DNA from 2 places in the Bradyrhizobium sp. BWA-3-5 genome. Region 1 is predicted to be linked to the other one. Evidence: riboswitches for the same ligand, from Rfam matches in the RefSeq annotation. Region 1 holds a riboswitch; the other holds the start of a gene.

Evidence for each region. A riboswitch is a leader RNA that binds a small molecule or an ion and turns the genes downstream of it on or off. The one in region 1 is predicted to bind S-adenosylmethionine.
Region 2: it holds a riboswitch for S-adenosylmethionine, as region 1 does, so the genes downstream of both, RX331_RS04695 (homoserine O-acetyltransferase MetX) here and RX331_RS03280 (O-succinylhomoserine sulfhydrylase) in region 1, are expected to answer to the same signal.

Annotation. Positions count from the first base shown of each region.
Region 1 covers NZ_CP136626.1:697,480-706,788, reverse strand. Annotated here, with positions in the region: gene RX331_RS03295 (MATE family efflux transporter) at 1-94, opposite strand, end outside; gene RX331_RS03290 (sorbosone dehydrogenase family protein) at 305-1,642, shown strand; gene RX331_RS03285 (2'-deoxycytidine 5'-triphosphate deaminase) at 1,810-2,916, opposite strand; SAM riboswitch at 3,039-3,118, shown strand; gene RX331_RS03280 (O-succinylhomoserine sulfhydrylase) at 3,189-4,415, shown strand; gene RX331_RS03275 (SGNH/GDSL hydrolase family protein) at 4,524-5,579, opposite strand; gene RX331_RS03270 (SGNH/GDSL hydrolase family protein) at 5,591-6,373, opposite strand; gene RX331_RS03265 (OpgC domain-containing protein) at 6,370-7,617, opposite strand; gene apaG (Co2+/Mg2+ efflux protein ApaG) at 7,856-8,251, shown strand; gene RX331_RS03255 (Hsp33 family molecular chaperone) at 8,512-9,309, opposite strand, start outside.
Region 2 covers NZ_CP136626.1:968,995-978,303, forward strand. Annotated here, with positions in the region: gene RX331_RS04665 (gamma-glutamylcyclotransferase) at 1-12, opposite strand, end outside; gene RX331_RS04670 (DUF2125 domain-containing protein) at 124-1,311, shown strand; gene RX331_RS04675 (hypothetical protein) at 1,554-1,784, shown strand; gene RX331_RS04680 (prephenate/arogenate dehydrogenase family protein) at 1,870-2,808, opposite strand; gene hisC (histidinol-phosphate transaminase) at 2,805-3,902, opposite strand; gene RX331_RS04690 (chorismate mutase) at 3,933-4,781, opposite strand; SAM riboswitch at 4,944-5,023, shown strand; gene RX331_RS04695 (homoserine O-acetyltransferase MetX) at 5,100-6,299, shown strand; gene metW (methionine biosynthesis protein MetW) at 6,304-6,972, shown strand; gene RX331_RS04705 (alpha/beta hydrolase) at 7,109-7,981, opposite strand; gene RX331_RS04710 (TIGR02594 family protein) at 8,241-9,071, shown strand; gene RX331_RS04715 (DnaJ domain-containing protein) at 9,142-9,309, opposite strand, start outside.

The DNA of each region.
Region 1 (9,309 bases):
CGTCGAGCAGCGCATTCTTCGCCGGCGCGTCCGGTAGCGGAAGCGGGCGCTCCTTCTCGTCTACGGGAATTTCGGCGACGCCAAGCTCGGACATTTCTGCTCCCCGCCCGCGGACTTCGGTACCACGGCGCGCTGCTTCCTAGCATGGCGGCGGGTGATTCCACGTGCGCCGGGCGCAACGGGGGCCTGCGGGATTGCGGGTGACCCGCGATTTCGGGCCTGTTTCACGCCGATTTCAGTGCCAGGCCAAGAACGTTCAGCCGAGCAACGCATTGTAAGGGCGACATCCCGATGGAGGCCAACCATGCGTAGAAACATCCTGCTGACCGTTGGCGTCGCCGTGCTGGCGCTGCCGCTGGCCGCCTGCAACGACCCCAAGGACACCGCGACCGTGGCCCAGAGCTATGGTCCTTCGCCTTCCCTGCCGCCGCCGGAACACTCCTGGATCCCAACCGTGGATATTGCCTCGGTCAACCGCTGGCCGGATGGCGCCAAGCCGATCGCCGCCAACGGCATGACGGTCAATGCCTTCGCCACCGGGCTCGACCATCCGCGCACCGTCTACACACTGCCGAACGGCGACGTGCTGGTCGCCGAGAGCAACGCCCCGCCGAAGCCGGACGACGGTAAGGGCATCAAGGGCTTCATCTACAAGCAGGCGCAGAACTGGGCCGGCGCCGGCGTGCCGAGCGCCAACCGCATCACCCTGTTGCGCGATGCCGACGGAGATGGCGTGGCCGAATTCCGCAGCGTGTTCCTGAGCAATCTGAATTCGCCGTTCGGCATGGTGCTGGTCGGCGAGGACTTTTACGTCGCCAATACCGATGCGATCGTGAAATTCCCCTATCGCGAGGGCGACACCCAGATCAGCGCCCCCGGCACGAAGCTGGCGGACCTGCCGGCCGGCACGATCAATCACCACTGGACCAAGGATCTCACCGCCAGCCCGGACGGCACGAAACTGTATGCGACCGTCGGCTCCAACAGCAATGTCGGGGAAAATGGCATCGAGGCCGAGAAGGATCGCGCCGCGGTGCTGGAGGTCGATCGCGCGAGCGGGAAGTGGCGCGTGTTCGCATCGGGCCTGCGCAACCCGAACGGTCCAGCCTTCAATCCGAAGACGGGTGAACTGTGGGTCGTCGTCAACGAGCGTGACGAGCTCGGCAACGATCTCGTGCCCGACTACATGACCTCGGTAAAGGATGGCGCGTTCTACGGCTGGCCCTACAGCTATTATGGCGACCATGTCGACACCCGCGTCGAGCCGCGGCGGCCGGACCTGGTGCAGAAGGCGATCGCGCCGGATTACGCGCTCGGCGCGCACACGGCTTCCCTCGGGCTTGCCTTCAACACCGGCAACCTGTTTCCGCAGGAGATGCAAGGCGGCGCCTTCATCGGCCAGCACGGCTCGTGGAATCGCAAGCCGCGCTCGGGCTACAAGGTGATCTTCGTGCCGTTCAAGGACGGCAAGCCATCCGGCGGGCCGCAGGACGTGCTGACCGGCTTCCTCAGCGACAAGGGCGATGCGCAGGGCCGACCGGTCGGCGTGCGGCTCGACAAGCATGGTGCGCTGCTGGTCGCCGATGACGTCGGCAACACGGTATGGCGCGTGACGCCAGCGGCGAAATCGGCGTCGCGGTAGGGTGAGGTTTTCGTGCCCCGGACGCCACACAGCACGAAGTGATGCGCGGCAGAGCCGGGGCCTTCGTTCGATTGTCTGCTGAGTAAGCTGAGTCCCGGCTTAGCGCGCACGTTACCGGACGATGCTACGCATCGCCTAGGCTGCACCGCGTCCGGGACACGACAGAGCTACACCCGGAAATGCTTGCTTAGCTTCAGGCCCTGCGCCTGGTAGTTCGAGCCGATGCGCTGGCCGTACATCGCATCGGGCCGCGACAGCATTTTCTCGTAGACCAGGCGGCCGACGATCTGGCCGTGCTCCAGGATAAACGGCACCTCGCGCGAGCGCACCTCGAGCACGGCGCGGGCGCCCTTGCCGCCGGCGCCGGCATAGCCGAAGCCGGGGTCGAAGAATCCCGCATAATGCACGCGGAATTCGCCGACCAGCGGATCGAACGGCACCATCTCGGCGGCATAATCCGGCGGCACCTGCACGGCTTCCTTCGAAGCCAAGATGTAGAACTCGCCGGGATCGAGGATCAGGCTGCCGTCAGATCGGGCCGGGATCGGCTCCCAGAATTCGTCGACCGCGTAGCCGCCGCGGCGGTCGACATCGACGACGCCGGTGTGGCGCTTGGCGCGGTAGCCGACGAAGCCGCCGGTGTTCTGCCCGGACAGATCGACCGACAGCGCGACGCCGTTGGCGAGATCGGCATCATCGACGTCGACCAGCCGCTCGGCGCCATGCAGCGCATCGAGTTCGTCGGCATTGAGGATGGCCTCCCCGGTGCGGAAGCGCACCTGGGAGAGCCTGGAACCCTCGCGCAGCAGCACCGGGAACGTCTTCGGGCTGATCTCGGCATAGAGCGGACCATGATAGCCGGCGCCGATCATGTCGAAGCGGCGGGTGCCGTCGGCGATCACGCGGGTGAAGACGTCGAGCCGCCCGGTCGAGCTTTTCGGATTGGCGGCGGCGACGATTTCCGGCGGCAGCGCGAGGCTCTCCAGCAGCGGCACGATGTAGACGCAGTTGGTCTCCAGCACCGCGCCATCCGAGAGGTCGATCTCGTGCAGCTTCAATTCGTCGATGCGCTCGGCGACGGTTGAATCAGGTCCGGGCAGGAAGCTCGCACGCACACGGTAGGCGATGTCGCCGAGCCGCAAATCGAGGCTTGCCGGCTGGATCTGGCTTTCGACAAATGGGTATTCGGGCAGGATCAGGCCGGCATCCGCCATCGCCGCGATGATGCGGTCGGGCAGAATCCCGTTGGCGTCGGGCGGAAGCGTGAACGGCACGGCGCGGTCCTCTGAGGTGGCCCATCCGGACGCCAAAATAGCATCCAAACCTTGTAAATATAGGCTCTTACGGGTTATCCGATGACCGCCTTGACTGAAAGGGCGCAAGCGAATATCAGCATGACTTATCCCGTGGTGATTTGAGCCGGCCGGCTTGCAGCCACGTTAAATAAATCGCTAAACAGGCCGGGGACACGTGTGATCCCGGCCTGTGGAAATTCTTCCAGGCCGGTTTTTTGTGACCATTTTCCAGTGGTCACGTCGGAGGTCACATGTCTGAATCCAAATCTTCGGAATCCAAGTCTTCTGAAGCGAAGTCGTCTGCCGCCCGCTACCGCCCGGAAACCCGCCTGGTCCATGGCGGCACCCTGCGCTCGCAATTCGGCGAGACCTCGGAAGCGTTGTTTCTGACCCAGGGCTACGTCTACGACAGCGCGGAGCAGTGCGAGGCGCGCTTCAAGGGCGAGGCCCCCGGCTTCATCTATTCGCGCTATTCCAATCCCACGATCGCGATGTTCGAGCGCCGCATGATCGAGCTCGAGGGCGCGGAAGCCGCACGCTCGACCGCGACCGGCATGGCCGCGGTGACGACCGCGATCCTCGCACCACTTCGCGCCGGCGACCATCTGGTCGCCTCGAAGGCGCTGTTCGGCTCCTGCCTCTACGTCGTGCAGGAGCTGTTGCCGCGCTACGGCATCGAGACGACGCTGGTCGACGGCCTCGATCTCGACCAGTGGCGGCGCGCCTTGCGGCCGAACACCAAGTCGTTCTTCCTGGAGAGCCCGACCAATCCGACGCTCGACGTGCTCGACATCCCGGCGATTGCCGAGATCGCGCATAGCGGCGGTGCGCGGCTGATCGTCGACAACGTCTTCGCCACGCCGATCTGGCAGAGCCCGTTGTCGCTCGGCGCCGACGTCGTGGTCTACTCCGCAACCAAGCACATCGACGGCCAGGGCCGCTGCCTCGGCGGCATCATCCTGTCCTCAGAAGCCTTCATTGCCGAACACATTCATAACTTCATGCGGCAGACCGGCCCGTCGCTGTCGCCGTTCAACGCCTGGGCCCTGCTCAAGGGACTGGAGACGCTCGGCGTGCGGGTGCGCGCGCAGACCGAGAGCGCGGCGAAGATTGCGGACGCCCTCGCCTCGCACCCGAAAATCTCGCGCCTGATCTATCCGGGCCGCGCCGATCACCCGCAGGCGGCGCTGGTGAAGAAGCAGATGCGCGCCGGCTCGACGCTGATCGGCTTCGAGGTCAAGGGCGGCAAGGCGGCGGCGTTCCGCGTCCTCAACGCGCTGCAGATCTCGCGCATCTCCAACAATCTTGGCGATGCCAAGAGCCTTGTCACGCATCCGGCGACGACGACGCATCAGCGGCTGACACCGGAGGCGCGCGCCGAGCTCGGCATCAGCGAGGGCTTTATCCGCTTCTCGGTAGGGCTCGAGCATGCGGATGATCTGATCGAGGATTTTGCGCAGGCGCTGGAAAAGGCGTGAGGATGGTGATGCGAAGGGTGGGCAAAGGCGCGTAGCGCCATGCCCACCATGCTATCCGGATATGCGGCGTGAGATGGTGGGCTCGCTCCGCCCACCCTACAGCACTAACTACATCGGCCGGTACGTCCGCACGTCGCTGGGCACGTTGACGCCGAGCTTGATCTGGCCGACCGACTTGATGATGTCGTCGCCGAGCAGTTGCGCGAAGCAGGCATAGCCCCAGTCGCTCATGTGCAGGCCGTCGGAGGTCACGAAATTCTCGATCGGGATCGCCTGCTTCTCGTGCCAGTCCTTCATGACCGCGAAGCGCGGGAAGATTCCGACCTTGCGCAGTTCGGCGACCTTGCCCAATAGCTTCGTCATCTTGCCGGCGCTTTCAGCGTGCTCGTTGACTCGCGGTGAATATTGCGGATCGATCAGCACGACGTCGGAGCCAACGGCCTGAATGCGCGAGATGCCTTGCTCGACGAGCTTGGCCGTTTCGTCCGGATCGAGGTTGCGCAGCACGGCGTTGGTGCCGACCTGCCAGATCACGAGGTCCGGATGCAGATCGATCACCGCGGTCTGCAGCCGTTTCATCATTTCCGGCGCGTCCTCGCCGCCCTTGCCGGCGTTGACCACGGAGATGTAGGCCGTCGGATATTGCCGGCGCAATTGCGCGGCGAGCCGGTTGGGATAGGTGAACTCGGGCGCACTGGAGCCGTAGCCTTGCGTCGACGACGAGCCGAACGCGACGATCACCACCGGCTGGCCGTTCGCGAGCTTGCTTGCGACGCGCGGCAGCGAGCCCATCGTTTTGGAGGCGCCCTTCGGCGGCAGGCAGGGAACGCGGCTGAAGATATCGCCGGCCGATTTGGCGGCCTCCTTCACCTTGTCGATCGCCTTGCCGGTGATGCCCTTCGCGGCCGGATTGGCATTGGCCGTCGTAGCAGCTGACGGCACGGAGCTTTCAGGCGCCGGCTTTGGCTCAGCCTTGTTTTCGGAAGCGTTCCCGGTCTTGTTCTCAGACGCGTTGCCGGTTTGGGCTTGATCGGACAGCGCCGCGTGCTGGCCGGCCGGGGGCGGAGCCGTCTGCGCCTGCAGCGCCGCCGGCGCTAGCAGCGCCACGGCAGCAGCGGAGACGGCCAGCCAAATCGTTAAACGAAAAGGGTAGTGAGAACTCATTAACGCCAGTCCTAATTTTGCTGCGCCGGATCGAGGCGGGCCGCATCGAGCACAAATTTCGACAGCGCGCGGCCGAGGCAGGCATGAACCCGTTTGGCCATGTCGGTGCCGTGAAAACTACCGAACAGATCGAAATCTCCAGCGTCGTTCCAGTGACGCATGATGGCAAAACGGTCGAACAGTGGAACCGAGTGCTGCTGCGCCACAACCTTCATGTTATCTAGGTATGGCGGCGCGGAAATCATCGTTTCCGTGCGAGGGCTATATTGCAGATTGACCAGCACTACATCGGTTCCCGCATTTTGCAGCGCAGCAACCCCGTTGTCGATGGCACCGCGAAAATCGTCGGGATCGACGGATCGCATAGCATCGACGGTTCCCGTCTGCCAGATGACCAAAGTAGGCCTTTTTGCTTCCACCAGCTTAACGAGGCCGGCATCGACCTCCTCGGCGGTCTTGCCGCTCTGTAGTTCTACGGAGAGGTTGATCGGGATCGTGGGCAGCTTCTCCTTCAGGGCCGCCTGCAGTCTGGCCGGGTAGGCGCTGCTCTCCGAGGACAGGATGGTCGAGGAGCGGCTTCCCACTACCAGGACAGTGAGCGGCCGGGCGTTCTTGACGGCCTCGGCGACCTTCGGAAGAGTGCTTTCGGTGGCGAGGAGGTAGGATGGGACCTCGCAGGTCTGCGCGGCGGCGGCATCCTTGTCTTGGGCCTTATCCTGGGCGCGCACGGGGCCGGCGGCTGCAAGGCCCGCGAACAGCGTCAGGACCAGCACAGCTCCGGAGCGGGGTTTCATACGCTTCCCCCCGCCATATCCGCATTGATGACCGGCTTTTTCGTTTTCGACGCTCCCTTGTCGGCCGAATGCTTGTACCACGAAATTACCCACGCCATGCCCCACATGGCGAGGATTCCAACTAGGCTGACGAGGGCGTGCGTGAGGGCCCCCCCGCCGACTTCGGCCAGCACGAAATGCCCCGCAAAGGCCAGGAAGACGCCGAGGCAGAATATCTCAAGCGAATGCTGGCCGCAGAGGATCAGTGGTCGCAGCCAAGGCGATTTGAGCCCTGACCAATTCCTCGGCAGGAAGCGCACGGTAAGCGCCGCCAGCGCCAAAAAATGGGCAAAGCGCAGCACGTCGAGATCCGTCTTGGTGATCGGATACATCCACTGTTCGAGCCGCTTGGGCATCAGGAAGCTGAGCTGCGGGATGTGCCAGGTCAGCGTGACGAAGAACGCGAACAGCAGATAGGCAACGCAGATCCACAGCGTCACCTGCGAGGACAGGATGGCCGACATGCGCTGCGCCCCGCCGAGCGCGCACCAGGCGCCGAACACGAACAGCAACTGCCACGCAAACGGATTGAAGATCCAGAAGCCGCTCGGATAGGCCGTCAGGTACCAGTCGAACTGCCAGGTCAGCGCGTAGAGCAGCACGGACAACGCCAGTCCGATGTCCGCCCGCCACTTCAACAGCCACAGGATAACAGGCAAGAACAGCATCAGCACAATGTAGAGCGGCAGCACGTCCATGTTGACGGGGCGAAAGCGCAGCAGCAGCGCCTGGACGATGGTGACGTCGGGCTGCTTGAGGAAATCCATGATGCCCATTTCTTCGCTGTAGAGCGGGTTTTCGAAACGGGTCGCGACATAGGAAATTTCCGCCAGGAAGATCGTGAACAGGAACACATGGGCGACGTAGATCTGCCAGACCCGCCGCATGATGCGCGCGGTCGCCACGACGAACCCGGCCTCCAGCATCGCCCGGCCATAGACAAAGGCGGCGGTATAGCCGGAGATGAAGATGAAGATCTCGGTGGCGTCGGAAAATCCGTAGTTGCGGATCGTGAACCAGGTCAGGATATTGGTCGGCAGATGGTCGATGAAGATCAGCCACAGCGCCATGCCGCGAAACAGGTCGAGCCGCAATTCGCGCTCTCCGGTGACCGGCAGCGCAATCGCCGGGGCGGCGGCCTTGACGTCGCCGGCTTTGGCATCGCTGAGAGGCGTTCCGGCAACTGGATCGGCAATGGACGACATCGGGCACCGTTGGTTGAGCTTTGACGCGTGCACTGTCCGGAAAAGATAATATCGGCCCGCAGCTTGCACACAAGATACGCCAACAGCAGATACGGGGCCGGACCGCGCGCGGTTGCGCTCTAGAGCGGAACTGTGTTGAAACCGCGGTCAGGCAAGCGACAAACCGGATGGCGTGGCGATTGGTTCCGCCGGTTTTCCCGGCTATGATAAGGCGCAGGATTTCCGGAAATTTGCTCGCATGTACCGCGCCGTCACCCGCCAGATCGAAGTTACCGTCGAACCAAACTTCCTGCCGGAGCGCTCGTCGATCGATCGCGGTCAGTATTTCTGGTCCTACACCATCGTCATCACCAATACCGGCGCCGAGACCGTGCAGCTTCGCACCCGGCACTGGATCATCACCGACGCGACCGGGCGCAAGCAGGAGGTTCGCGGCGAAGGCGTGGTCGGCGAGCAGCCGGTTTTGGCGCCGGGCGAGCGCTTCGAATACACCAGCGGCGTGCCGCTGCAGACCGCCTCCGGCTTCATGACCGGACGCTTCCAGATGGTCAACGAAGGGGGCGAACGCTTCGAGATCGACGTGCCCACGTTCTCGCTGGATAGCCCGGATAACGGGCGGCGAGTGTTGAATTAGGGGCAGCCCTCGCCGTTGTTGCGAGATGGCGATCAACCCCGACTGTCATCCCCGCGAAGGCGGGGATCCAGTACGCCGCGGCTTCTCGGCTCGAGCACTGGCGTCTCTGGAATAATGTCAAAGCCGGGCGATGACAACCGAATGTGAGGCGGCGACTAGCGAAATCGATGCGTGCCCACCATCAAGCAACGCACTTGGTGAGAGATGGTGGGCACGTTGCTTGCGCTCCTTTGCGCACCCCACGAAACAATGACTGAGCGCTACTCCTCGACGCCCGCTTCGTGGGGCGTGAACTGGTAGACCGAGGAGCAGAACTCGCAGGTCACCACCACCTTGCCGTCTTTGACCATGTCGGCGCGGTCCTTCGGCGCAAAACTCTTCAGCATGGCCGAGACCGCCTCGCGCGAGCAGGAGCACTGCGCGCGCAGCGGCAGCGGCGTGAACACGCGCACGCCGCGTTCGTGGAACAGGCGGTACAAGAGACGCTCGCCCGACAGGTCGGGATCGATCAGTTCGACATCCTCGACGGTACCGATCAGCGACTGGCCCTCGACCCAGGCATCGTCCTCGGCGACCTGATGCGCTTCCGTGCCCTCAGGCGCATCGCCTGGATGCAGATCGGCCTGCCGCGCCCGCTCGGGCGCCTTCGGCAGGAATTGCAGCAGCATGCCGCCGGCACGCCAGCGATGCTTGCCGCCGTCGCCGCCGCGCCATTCCTCGCCGACCGCAAGCCGCACGCGGGTCGGGATCTGCTCGGAGCGCAGGAAATATTCATGCGCAGCATCTTCCAGGCTGCCGCCGTCGAGCGCGACCAGGCCCTGATAGCGGCTCATGTCGCCGCCCTGATCGATGGTCATCGCCAGATGGCCCTTGCCGAGCAACTGGCCGGACGTCAGACCGTCCTTCAGGCGCCGCACGTCGTAGCGCGCATAGGCGCGCAGGCGATCGGGCGACTGGAAATCGACGATCAGGAACGACACCGGGCCATCGGTCTGCGTCTGCAGGATGAAGCGGCCCTCGAACTTCAGCGCCGAGCCGAGCAACGTCGCCAGCACGAT
Region 2 (9,309 bases), 270 kb from region 1:
ATTTGCGGCCATGCTGACCGCACCGCTAGCAGAACGGAACGGCAAAGCGAAGCGATTTCAATGCCTTTCGTTGTGGAGAGGGGATGCTTACATTCGCCCCAATCGCTAGCCAAAGGACGCCGCATGCCTGACATGACCCCCGCGCCGCGCCGGCGCCCGCTGTGGCGCCTCTTCATCATGCCCGTCTTGCTCGTCGTCGCCGCCGCGGCCTGGAGCGCCTTCTGGTTCTATGCCGCCTCCGAAGTCGGCGTGCGCGCCGATGTGTGGGCCGCTCGGGAGGCGCAGTCGGGCCGCGTCTATGCGTGCGGCAAGCGCTCGGTGGCCGGCTTCCCGTTCCGATTCGAAGTCAGCTGCGAAGATGCCAGCGTGTCGCTGGTCTCGCAAACCGCGGGCGGGCAGGCTCGATTCACCGCGCAACTCGGCGAGATCATGGTGATTGCGCAGATCTACCAGCCGAACCTTCTGATCGCCGAATTCAAGGCGCCGGCAACGCTGTCCGATAGCGGCCAGCCGCCCTCGATGAGGGTGAACTGGAGCATCGGCCAAAGCAGCGTGGTCGGGCTGCCCGACAATCCGCAGCGCGCCTCCATCGTGTTCGACAATCCCTCGATCGATCGCATCAACGGCCCGGTCGCGACGCCGCTCGCCCGCGCCGGCCGCGTCGAGCTGCACGGCCGCCTGGCCGAGGGCTCGGCGAAGAACAATCCCGTGATCGACGCCGCGTTCAAGATAGCGGGCGGCAGCCTGCAGGAAGTTCATCCGGTGCTCGCAGCCACGTTCGATGCCGATGTTGAAGCCAAGCTCACCGGCCTAAAGGATCTTACGCCAAAGCCATGGCCCGAACGGTTCAGGGAGCTGCAGGCGGCGGGCGGCCATGTCGAAATCGTGCGCTCGCGGATCCAGCAGGGCGATCTGGTCTCGGTGGCGGCGGGAACGCTGCACCTGAATGAGCAGGGGCGGATCGACGGCGAACTGCAGATGACGGTCGCCGGGATCGAGAAGGTCGTTCCGCTGCTTGGCATTGAAAAAATGCTGGAGGAGGGCGTGCCGCAGGCGACGCTGGATCGCGTTGCGCCCGGCGTGAAGACCAAGGATCTCAACAATCTCTTTGGCGCGCTCGACAAGGCGATTCCGGGCCTCGGCAAGGTCGTCAAGCAGAACGCCAATGCCGGCGTCACCGCCGGGATCAACGCGCTCGGCAAGGACGCGGAGCTGGAAGGCAAGAAGGCGCGCGCCTTCCCGCTGCGCTTCGTCGACGGCGCGGTGTTTCTGGGACCGATAAGGGTCGGGCAGGTGCCGCCGTTGTTTTGATTGGCTGAGCTTCGTAGCCCGAAGAGCGCAGCGACATCCGGACCGCTCTCACACCGACCCGGATATCGCTGCGCTCGTCCGGGCTACAAGGTGGCTCGCAAGATCAACTGACCGTGCTTTTGCCAGCGTCGGGATCGCCGAAGCGTGATAGGTGGTTTGGTCCGTGACGGGAATGTTGTGCTGAAATCCCAGTCCTGTTCTCCGACGGCCCTCATCGATGGGCCGACAGTGAGGAGAGCAGAATGACCACGATCCGCTTTATTGGCACAGCTACGGCATTGTCCTTGTTGGCCGTGTCTTCCCCCGCCTCGGCGCAGCCCGTGATCGATGAGCCGGGAATGTTCGCGTTCTTTCATCCCAACGGCGATCTCGGCATCGGATCGGCACGACCGCGGATCGAGGCGCAGGCAATGGCGCCGCGGATCGTGATGCGACATCCGATCCACGCGCTTCCCGTGAAATTGCGGAAATAGCGTGCGGTGCCCGCCATCTTGATCCGCAGAAAGAATGGTGGGCACGCTTCGCTTTGCCCGCCCTACGATTTTCTCTCTGGCCCGCTCACTCCGCCTTCTTCAGCGGCGGGTGCGGCCGGCCGAAATCGGCGGCGGCCGAATCCTGGCCGATCTCGACGATGCCGCGGCGGATGGCGCGGGTGCGGGTGAAGTGGTCGAACAGCGCCTCGCCGTCGCCCCGCCGGATGGCGCGGGTCAGCTTCGACAGATCCTCGTTGAAGGTGCCGAGCATTTCCAGCACGGCTTCCTTGTTGCTCAAGAACACGTCGCGCCACATTGTGGGATCGGACGCCGCAATGCGGGTGAAATCGCGGAAACCGCCGGCGGAGAATTTGATCACTTCCGACGAGGTCACCTGCGCCAGCTCATCCGCCGTGCCGACGATGGTGTAAGCGATCAGGTGCGGCAGATGGCTGGTGATCGCCAGCACCAGGTCGTGATGGTCGGGCGTCATGGTCTCGACCTTGGCGCCCATGCCGGCCCAGAACGCGCGCAGCGCCTCGACCGCCATCGGATCGGTGCCCTCGGGCGGGGTAAGGATGCACCAGCGGTCGATGAAGAGCTCGGCGAAGCCGGAATCCGGTCCCGAATGTTCGGTGCCGGCCACGGGGTGCGCCGGAACGAAATGAACGTGCGAGGGCAGATGCGGCGCCATCTCGCGGACGATCGCGCCCTTCACCGAGCCGACGTCGGAGACGATCGCGCCGGCCTTGAGGTGCGGCGCGATCTCCTGCGCGACTGCGCCGCAGGCGCCGACGGGGATGCAGAGGATCACGAGGTCGGCGTCCCTGACGGCCTCCGCGTTGGTCTCCAGCACATGGTCGACAATCCCGAGTTCAACCACCCGCGCGCGCGTTTTTTCCGAGCGCGCGGTGGTGACGATTTCGCTGGCGAGACCTTGCGCCCGCGCCGCGCGCGCGATCGAGCCGCCGATCAGGCCGAAGCCGATCAGCGCGACGCGCCGGAAGATCGGTGCCGCGTTCATTTGGCCGCCACGAAGTCGCGCAAGGCATCGATGACGAGGCGGTTGGCCTCCTCGGTGCCGATGGTCATGCGCAAAGCGTGCGGCAGGCCGTAATTGTTGAGCGCCCGCAGCACGAGGCCTCGCTTGGTGAGGAACGCGTCGGCGTCGGCCGCGGTCTTGCCCTTCTCATTGGGAAAGTGGATCAGCACGAAATTCGCCACGCTCGGCGTCACCTTCAGCCCGAGCTTGCCGATCTCTTCGGTGAGCCAGTTGCGCCACTCCTCGGTGAACGCCTTCGACTTCTGGACATGCGCGGCGTCCTCGATCGCGGCGACCGCGGCCAGCATTGCCGGCGTCGAGACGTTGAAGGGGCCGCGGATGCGGTTGACGGCATCGACGATGTGGGCCGGGCCGAACATCCAGCCGATGCGCAGCGCCGCCAGCCCGTGGATCTTGGAGAAGGTGTGCGTCATCACGGTGTTTTCAGTGGTCGCCACCAGCTCCAGGCCGAGCTCATAATCGTTGCGCGAGACGTAGTCGGAATAGGCGGCATCCAGCACCAGCAGTACATGCCCCGGCAATCCGGCGCGCAGCCGCTTGACCTCGTCGAACGGCACATAGGTGCCGGTCGGGTTGTTCGGGTTGGCCAGCCACACCAGTTTTGTGCGTGGCGTCACCCGCGCCAGGATCGCGTCGACGTCGGCAGTGTAATTGGTCTCGGGCGCGACGACGTTCTTGGCGCCGTTCGCCATCGTGGCGATCGGGTACACCAGAAAACCGTGCGTGGTGGAGATCGCCTCATCGCCCTGGCCGAGATAGGTGTGCGCCAAAAGGTTGAGGATTTCGTCCGAGCCGGCTCCGCAGATGATGCGGTTGGGATCGAGCCCATAGGCGCGGCCGATCGCCTCGCGCAGCACCCTCGAGGTTCCTTCCGGATAGTCCTCCAGATGCGCCACCGTCTGCTTGTAGACTTCCATCGCCTTCGGCGACGGCCCGAACGGGGTCTCGTTGGCGGACAGCTTGAACACCTTGCGGCCCGGCTCCGGCACCGGCGACTTGCCGGGCGTGTAGGGCGCAATATCGAGAATGCCGGGATTCGGCACGGGGCGGTTCATCTTCAACTCCGGAAATGGCGGGGCGGTGAGTTAGGGCTTGGCCGACCCGCTCGCCGGCACCGTATAGCGCGTTGCGTGGCTGCCGACGAGGGCCGAAGAGCGCACCGAGGCGCCGGCCTGGATCAGGGCAGCCTTGATCTTCTCGAATCCGGTGCCCGCATCCGACACCAATAGTGCCGCGCCGTCGAAGGCGGTATCGGGCACCGCGACGATTTCGGCGAGCGGCGCCACCGCGCGGGCGATGTCGGCGTTCCACCCGGAGACGCGCACGCTCCAGGTCTGCACTTCCGTCACCATGGCATCGTCGGCGACCCGGGAGATCACGAAGACCGGCAGGGCGGCCGGATGATCGGCGCGTTCGAGGAAGGGCAGGCGGGCGATGATCTTTGGCGCGCCGTCCGTCTCGAGCAGATTCCACCACGGGGTGCGGCTGGAGATCGCCGAGACCAGCGCCAGATCGCCCTTCGATTTCGCCACCGCCTCGACCGCGACCTGGGCGCTGAAATGGCCGACATAAGGCACGACAAAGCCGAAATGAAACCGCGCCGAATCCCGCATCGCGGACTCGCCGACTGAGACATCGGCATGCACCGAGAACGGCGCTTGAACGTAAGTGAAAGTCGAGATGATGACGCGCCAGATGCTCTCGATGGTGTCGAGCGGCAGGATGCCGCGATGGCGCTGCACGAGCTCTCGCATCATGCTGGCCTCGCGCGCGGGCCGGAATGCGGAGCCGACCTCCTGGGTCTTCTTGACCTGGATCAGGCGGTCGATGATGTCGCCGCGCGCCATCAGGAGGCGATGGACCTGCTCGTCGATCGCATCGATCTCCTTGCGCAGTTGTTGCAGCGTGGGCGGGGCCGGGGGAGCGTTGGACATGTCAGAAACCTTCACGCCGGATCGATCCAAAACGTCGGCAAGCGTGCCCATTGCTTAGAAAAGACGGCCGCTGAAAGCAAAGAGAAACGGCGGGCCCGGCGCGGCTGCAACCCGGTTAACCATGGGCGTGCCTTGACGAAAAGCCCGCCAGCGACTAATTTTAAGCCATTCCGTGGTCATTTGAGCCGGCCGGCTTGCAGCCACGTTAAACAACTCGCTAAACAGGCCGGGGACAGAGTTGATCCCGGCCGAACCTTTGTTCAGGCCGGGTTTTTTATGGCCTGTTAAGGGCCTCCGCGCGGAGGCGGATGGCACGTCATGGCAAACCTGCATTCGATACCAAGCCCGTCGATCCAGAGCGAGGACCGTGCGCACGAGGCCGACCATCCGACGTCGCTGCTGGCGACGTTCGGCACTGAGCAGCCGCTGCGGCTCGATTGTGGCGTCGATCTTGCGCCCTTCCAGATCGCATATCAGACCTACGGCGAGCTCAACGCCGATCGCTCCAACGCCATCCTGATCTGCCACGCGCTGACCCTCGATCAGCACGTCGCCAACGTGCATCCGCTGACCGGCAAGGCCGGCTGGTGGGAGATCATGGTCGGTCCGGGCCGGCCGCTCGATACCGAGAAATACTTCATCATCTGTTCGAACGTGATCGGCGGCTGCATGGGCTCGACCGGTCCGGCCTCGACCAATCCGGCCACCGGCAAGGCGTGGGGCCTGGATTTTCCCCTGATCACCATTCCCGACATGGTGCGCGCGCAGGCCATGCTGCTCGATCGTCTCGGCATCGAAACGCTGCTCTGCGTGCTCGGCGGCTCGATGGGCGGCATGCAGGTGCTGCAATGGACGGCGGCCTATCCGGAGCGCGTGTTTTCGGCGATGCCGGTTGCCTGTGCGACGCGCCACTCGGCGCAGAACATCGCGTTTCACGAGCTGGGGCGGCAGGCCGTGATGGCCGATCCGGACTGGCATCATGGGCGCTATTTCGAACAGGACACCCAGCCGCATCGCGGGCTCGCGGTCGCGCGGATGGCCGGACACATCACCTATCTCTCTGACGCCGCGCTGCACCGCAAGTTCGGCCGTCGCATGCAGGATCGCGATCTCCCGACCTTTTCGTTCGACGCCGATTTTCAGGTCGAGAGCTACCTGCGTTATCAAGGCTCGTCCTTTGTCGAGCGCTTCGATGCCAACAGCTATCTCTATCTGACGCGCGCGATGGACTATTTCGACATCGCCGCCGACCATGATGGCGTGCTGGCGAAAGCCTTCACCGGCATCAAGACGCGGTTCTGCGTGGTGTCGTTCACCTCGGACTGGCTGTTCCCGACCTCGGAATCGCGCGCGCTCGTGCATGCGCTGAACGCGTCGAGCGCACGGGTGTCGTTTGCCGAGATCGAAACCGATCGTGGCCACGACGCCTTCCTGCTCGACGTGCCCGAATTCTTTGACATCACGCGCGCGTTCCTGGAATCGGCCGGCACCGCGCGTGGCCTGAAAAATGGTGGTTGATCCGATGGCACTTCAGGACCAGACGCTTCCCCTGCCGGGCATCGTTCCCGACCGCACCGGCAGCGACCGCACCGACCATCTCTTGGTCGCGAAGATGGTCGAGCCGGGCTCGCGGGTGCTCGATGTCGGCTGCGGCGACGGCGAACTGCTGCAGCTATTGGAGAGCCGCGGCATCGACGGCCGCGGTATCGAATTGTCGCGCGAGGGCGTCAACCGCTGCGTCGCCAAGGGCCTTGCGGTGGTGCAGGGCGACGCCGACACCGACCTCGTCAACTATCCCGACGACGCCTTCGATTACGTGATCCTGTCGCAAACGTTGCAGGCCACGCGGCAGCCGCGGGCGGTGCTGGAAAACCTGCTCCGGATCGGCCGGCGCGCCATCGTATCGTTCCCGAATTTCGGCTTCTGGAAGATGCGGCTGCAGCTCCTGATCGGCGGCCACATGCCGCGCACGGAGAATCTGCCGGCGACCTGGTACGACACCGCCAACATCCACTTCTGCACCATCAAGGATTTCGTCGAGCTCTGCGACGAGATCAACGTCAAGATGGAGCGCGCGGTCGCGCTCGATCTCTACGGCCGCCCGGTGCCGCTGAACCTGCCCTGGTGGGTCTGGAACATGTTCGGCGAGCAGGGCGTGTTTTTGCTGAGCAGGGGCGGGAAGGGGAAGTAGAGAAAGCGTGCCGCAACGGCAGTCCACTCCCTCTCCCGCTTGCGGGGAGGGCTGGGGTGGGGGTGTTCCACATAACGCGCTCGTCGGGTGGAGAGAGCCCCCACCCGCAAGCGGGAGAGGTGCACTACCGCTGACGCTAGACTACCGCCTTCACCATCGACCGCGCATCCCGCACCGGCCATCTCCCGGCCTCGACCAGCGCAATGAACCGCTCCACCATCTCGTTGAACAGCGCCGGCTCCTCCAGATTGAGCACGTGCCCCGACTTCGGAAAGAACGACAGCCCGGCGGCCGGCAGGTGCTTCTTCAAGAACAGGCTCGGCCCGACGCAATTGTCGTCCTCGTCGCCGCACAGGATCAGCGCCGGTGTCGCCACGCGCCGGATCGCCTCCGTCATGGTGTAGATCGAGGGACGCTTGCCCTGAAAGCTGCGCATCGTGTTGGCCGAGCCCTTGGCGTCATGCCGCGCCAGCGCGGCGTAGAAGTCGGCATGGCCGCGCGGATCCTTGAGCAGGAACGGAATCCGGCTCGGCGCCTCGCGCGTCACCTTGGCAACCTCGACCGAGCCGATCGCCTCGTACTGCTCGGCATTGGCGACGCATTGCTCGCGGAAGGTGTCGAGGTTGTCGAGGTCCGAGCCCGAGCCCACCGCGGCGAGCGTCATCGACCGCGACCGCGCCGGCGCGTTCAGCGCGACCTGCAGCGAGGAATAGGAGCCCATCGAGAGGCCGACGAAATGCGCCTTGTCGATTCCGAGGTGATCGAGCACGGCAAGTGCGTCGGTGTAGAAATAATCGTAAGTGTAGACGTCTGCGGTATCAGGCACGTCGGAGGGCGTGTAGCCGCGCGCCGAATAGGCGATGCAGCGATGGGCGCGTGAGAAGTAGCGCATCTGCGGCTCCCAGTTGGTGTGGTCGGCCGCGAACTCGTGCAGGAAGATGATCGGCGTGCCGCTTCCGGCCTCCTCGAAGTAGAGGCGGACACCATCCCTGGCGATTGCGTGGGGCATTTCGTTTTCCTCATCATTTTCTTGTTTTTACGCAACTTCATTACGCAGCGAGCTCAGAAGATCGCAATTAATTTTCGGGGCTGCAATACGGCATGAAAGGTCCATTTTCGCCACGGAATCCACGTGGAATCACCCCGAAATTGTTATCCCGCTGCCACATGAAATCTTCCTCTCGTCACATCCCGCAATGCAAAACGCCGCCCGCGTTCGTTCGTAGACGAACGCAAGGGGAAGGTGGGGGTGTTAAAGAGGACCAAGTATGAGTCAGTTGTTTGTGTTTCGCCGGTCGGTTCGTTTCATCGCACTGGCGCTGTGTTCGGCTTCCATCTTCGTATTTGTCTCTCCGGCTTCAGCAAGACCACACCACGCAGGGCGACATGCCCGCGCCTATCACGCTGGCCAGTACAAGCATCACGCCTATCGCCACCATCGCCATGCGCACAAGATGCAGCATGAGGCGTCGCCGATGCAGGCCGGCGGCTTCGCCGAATTCAATCCGAGCTACATGCCGGGCGGCACCCCGATGACGGTACCCGCCGGCGTCGGCTCGCAAAGCGTCGCCGATGCGCGCGCCGATCGCGCCAGCCGCCGTGCGAAGGCGCGGCACGAAGCGCGCCCATCGCGCTGGGAGCGCGCCGTCGTGCAGATGAATGCGCGCGGGCTTGGCGATGCCAACGCCAGCGTCGCGCCGAATGCAACGGTGACGCCGACCGGCGGCGCGATGGCCTCTGGCTACGGCTCCTCAGGTCTCGTCTCCGAAGCGCGAAAATATCTCGGCGGCAACCCGACCGGCCGCGGCAGCCTGTGGTGCGCGCGCTTCATGAACATGGTGCTACAGCATTCCGGCTATCGCGGCACCGGCTCGGACATGGCGAGCTCGTTCGCGAAATACGGCCAGCGCGTTTCCGGCCCGCAGGTCGGCGCCATCGCCGTGATGTCGCGCGGCCGCCGCGGCGGCCATGTCGGCATCATCACCGGTATCGATGCCAAGGGCAATCCGATCATGATCTCCGGCAACAACGGCAACCGCGTCCGTGAAGCCCCAGTCTCGCGCGGCCGGATTTACGCCTACGTCATGCCGACGAGCTGATCGACGGCATCCGCAGCTGAAGCGCGATGACGACTAGATCGCATTGCGCTTCATGCCGCTATCGGTCGCGTCAGCGCGCGCGCGCCCCCGAAGCGGCCGCGCTTCGACTTAGCGCGTCGATGCGCTTGGCCTCGGCGACGTCGGCAAAGGCGCGCTTCAGGTCGCCCAGGCGATGGAAGACAATGGCGCGATTGATGTAGGAATCTGACAGGCCGGGATCCCTATCGATCGCCAAGTC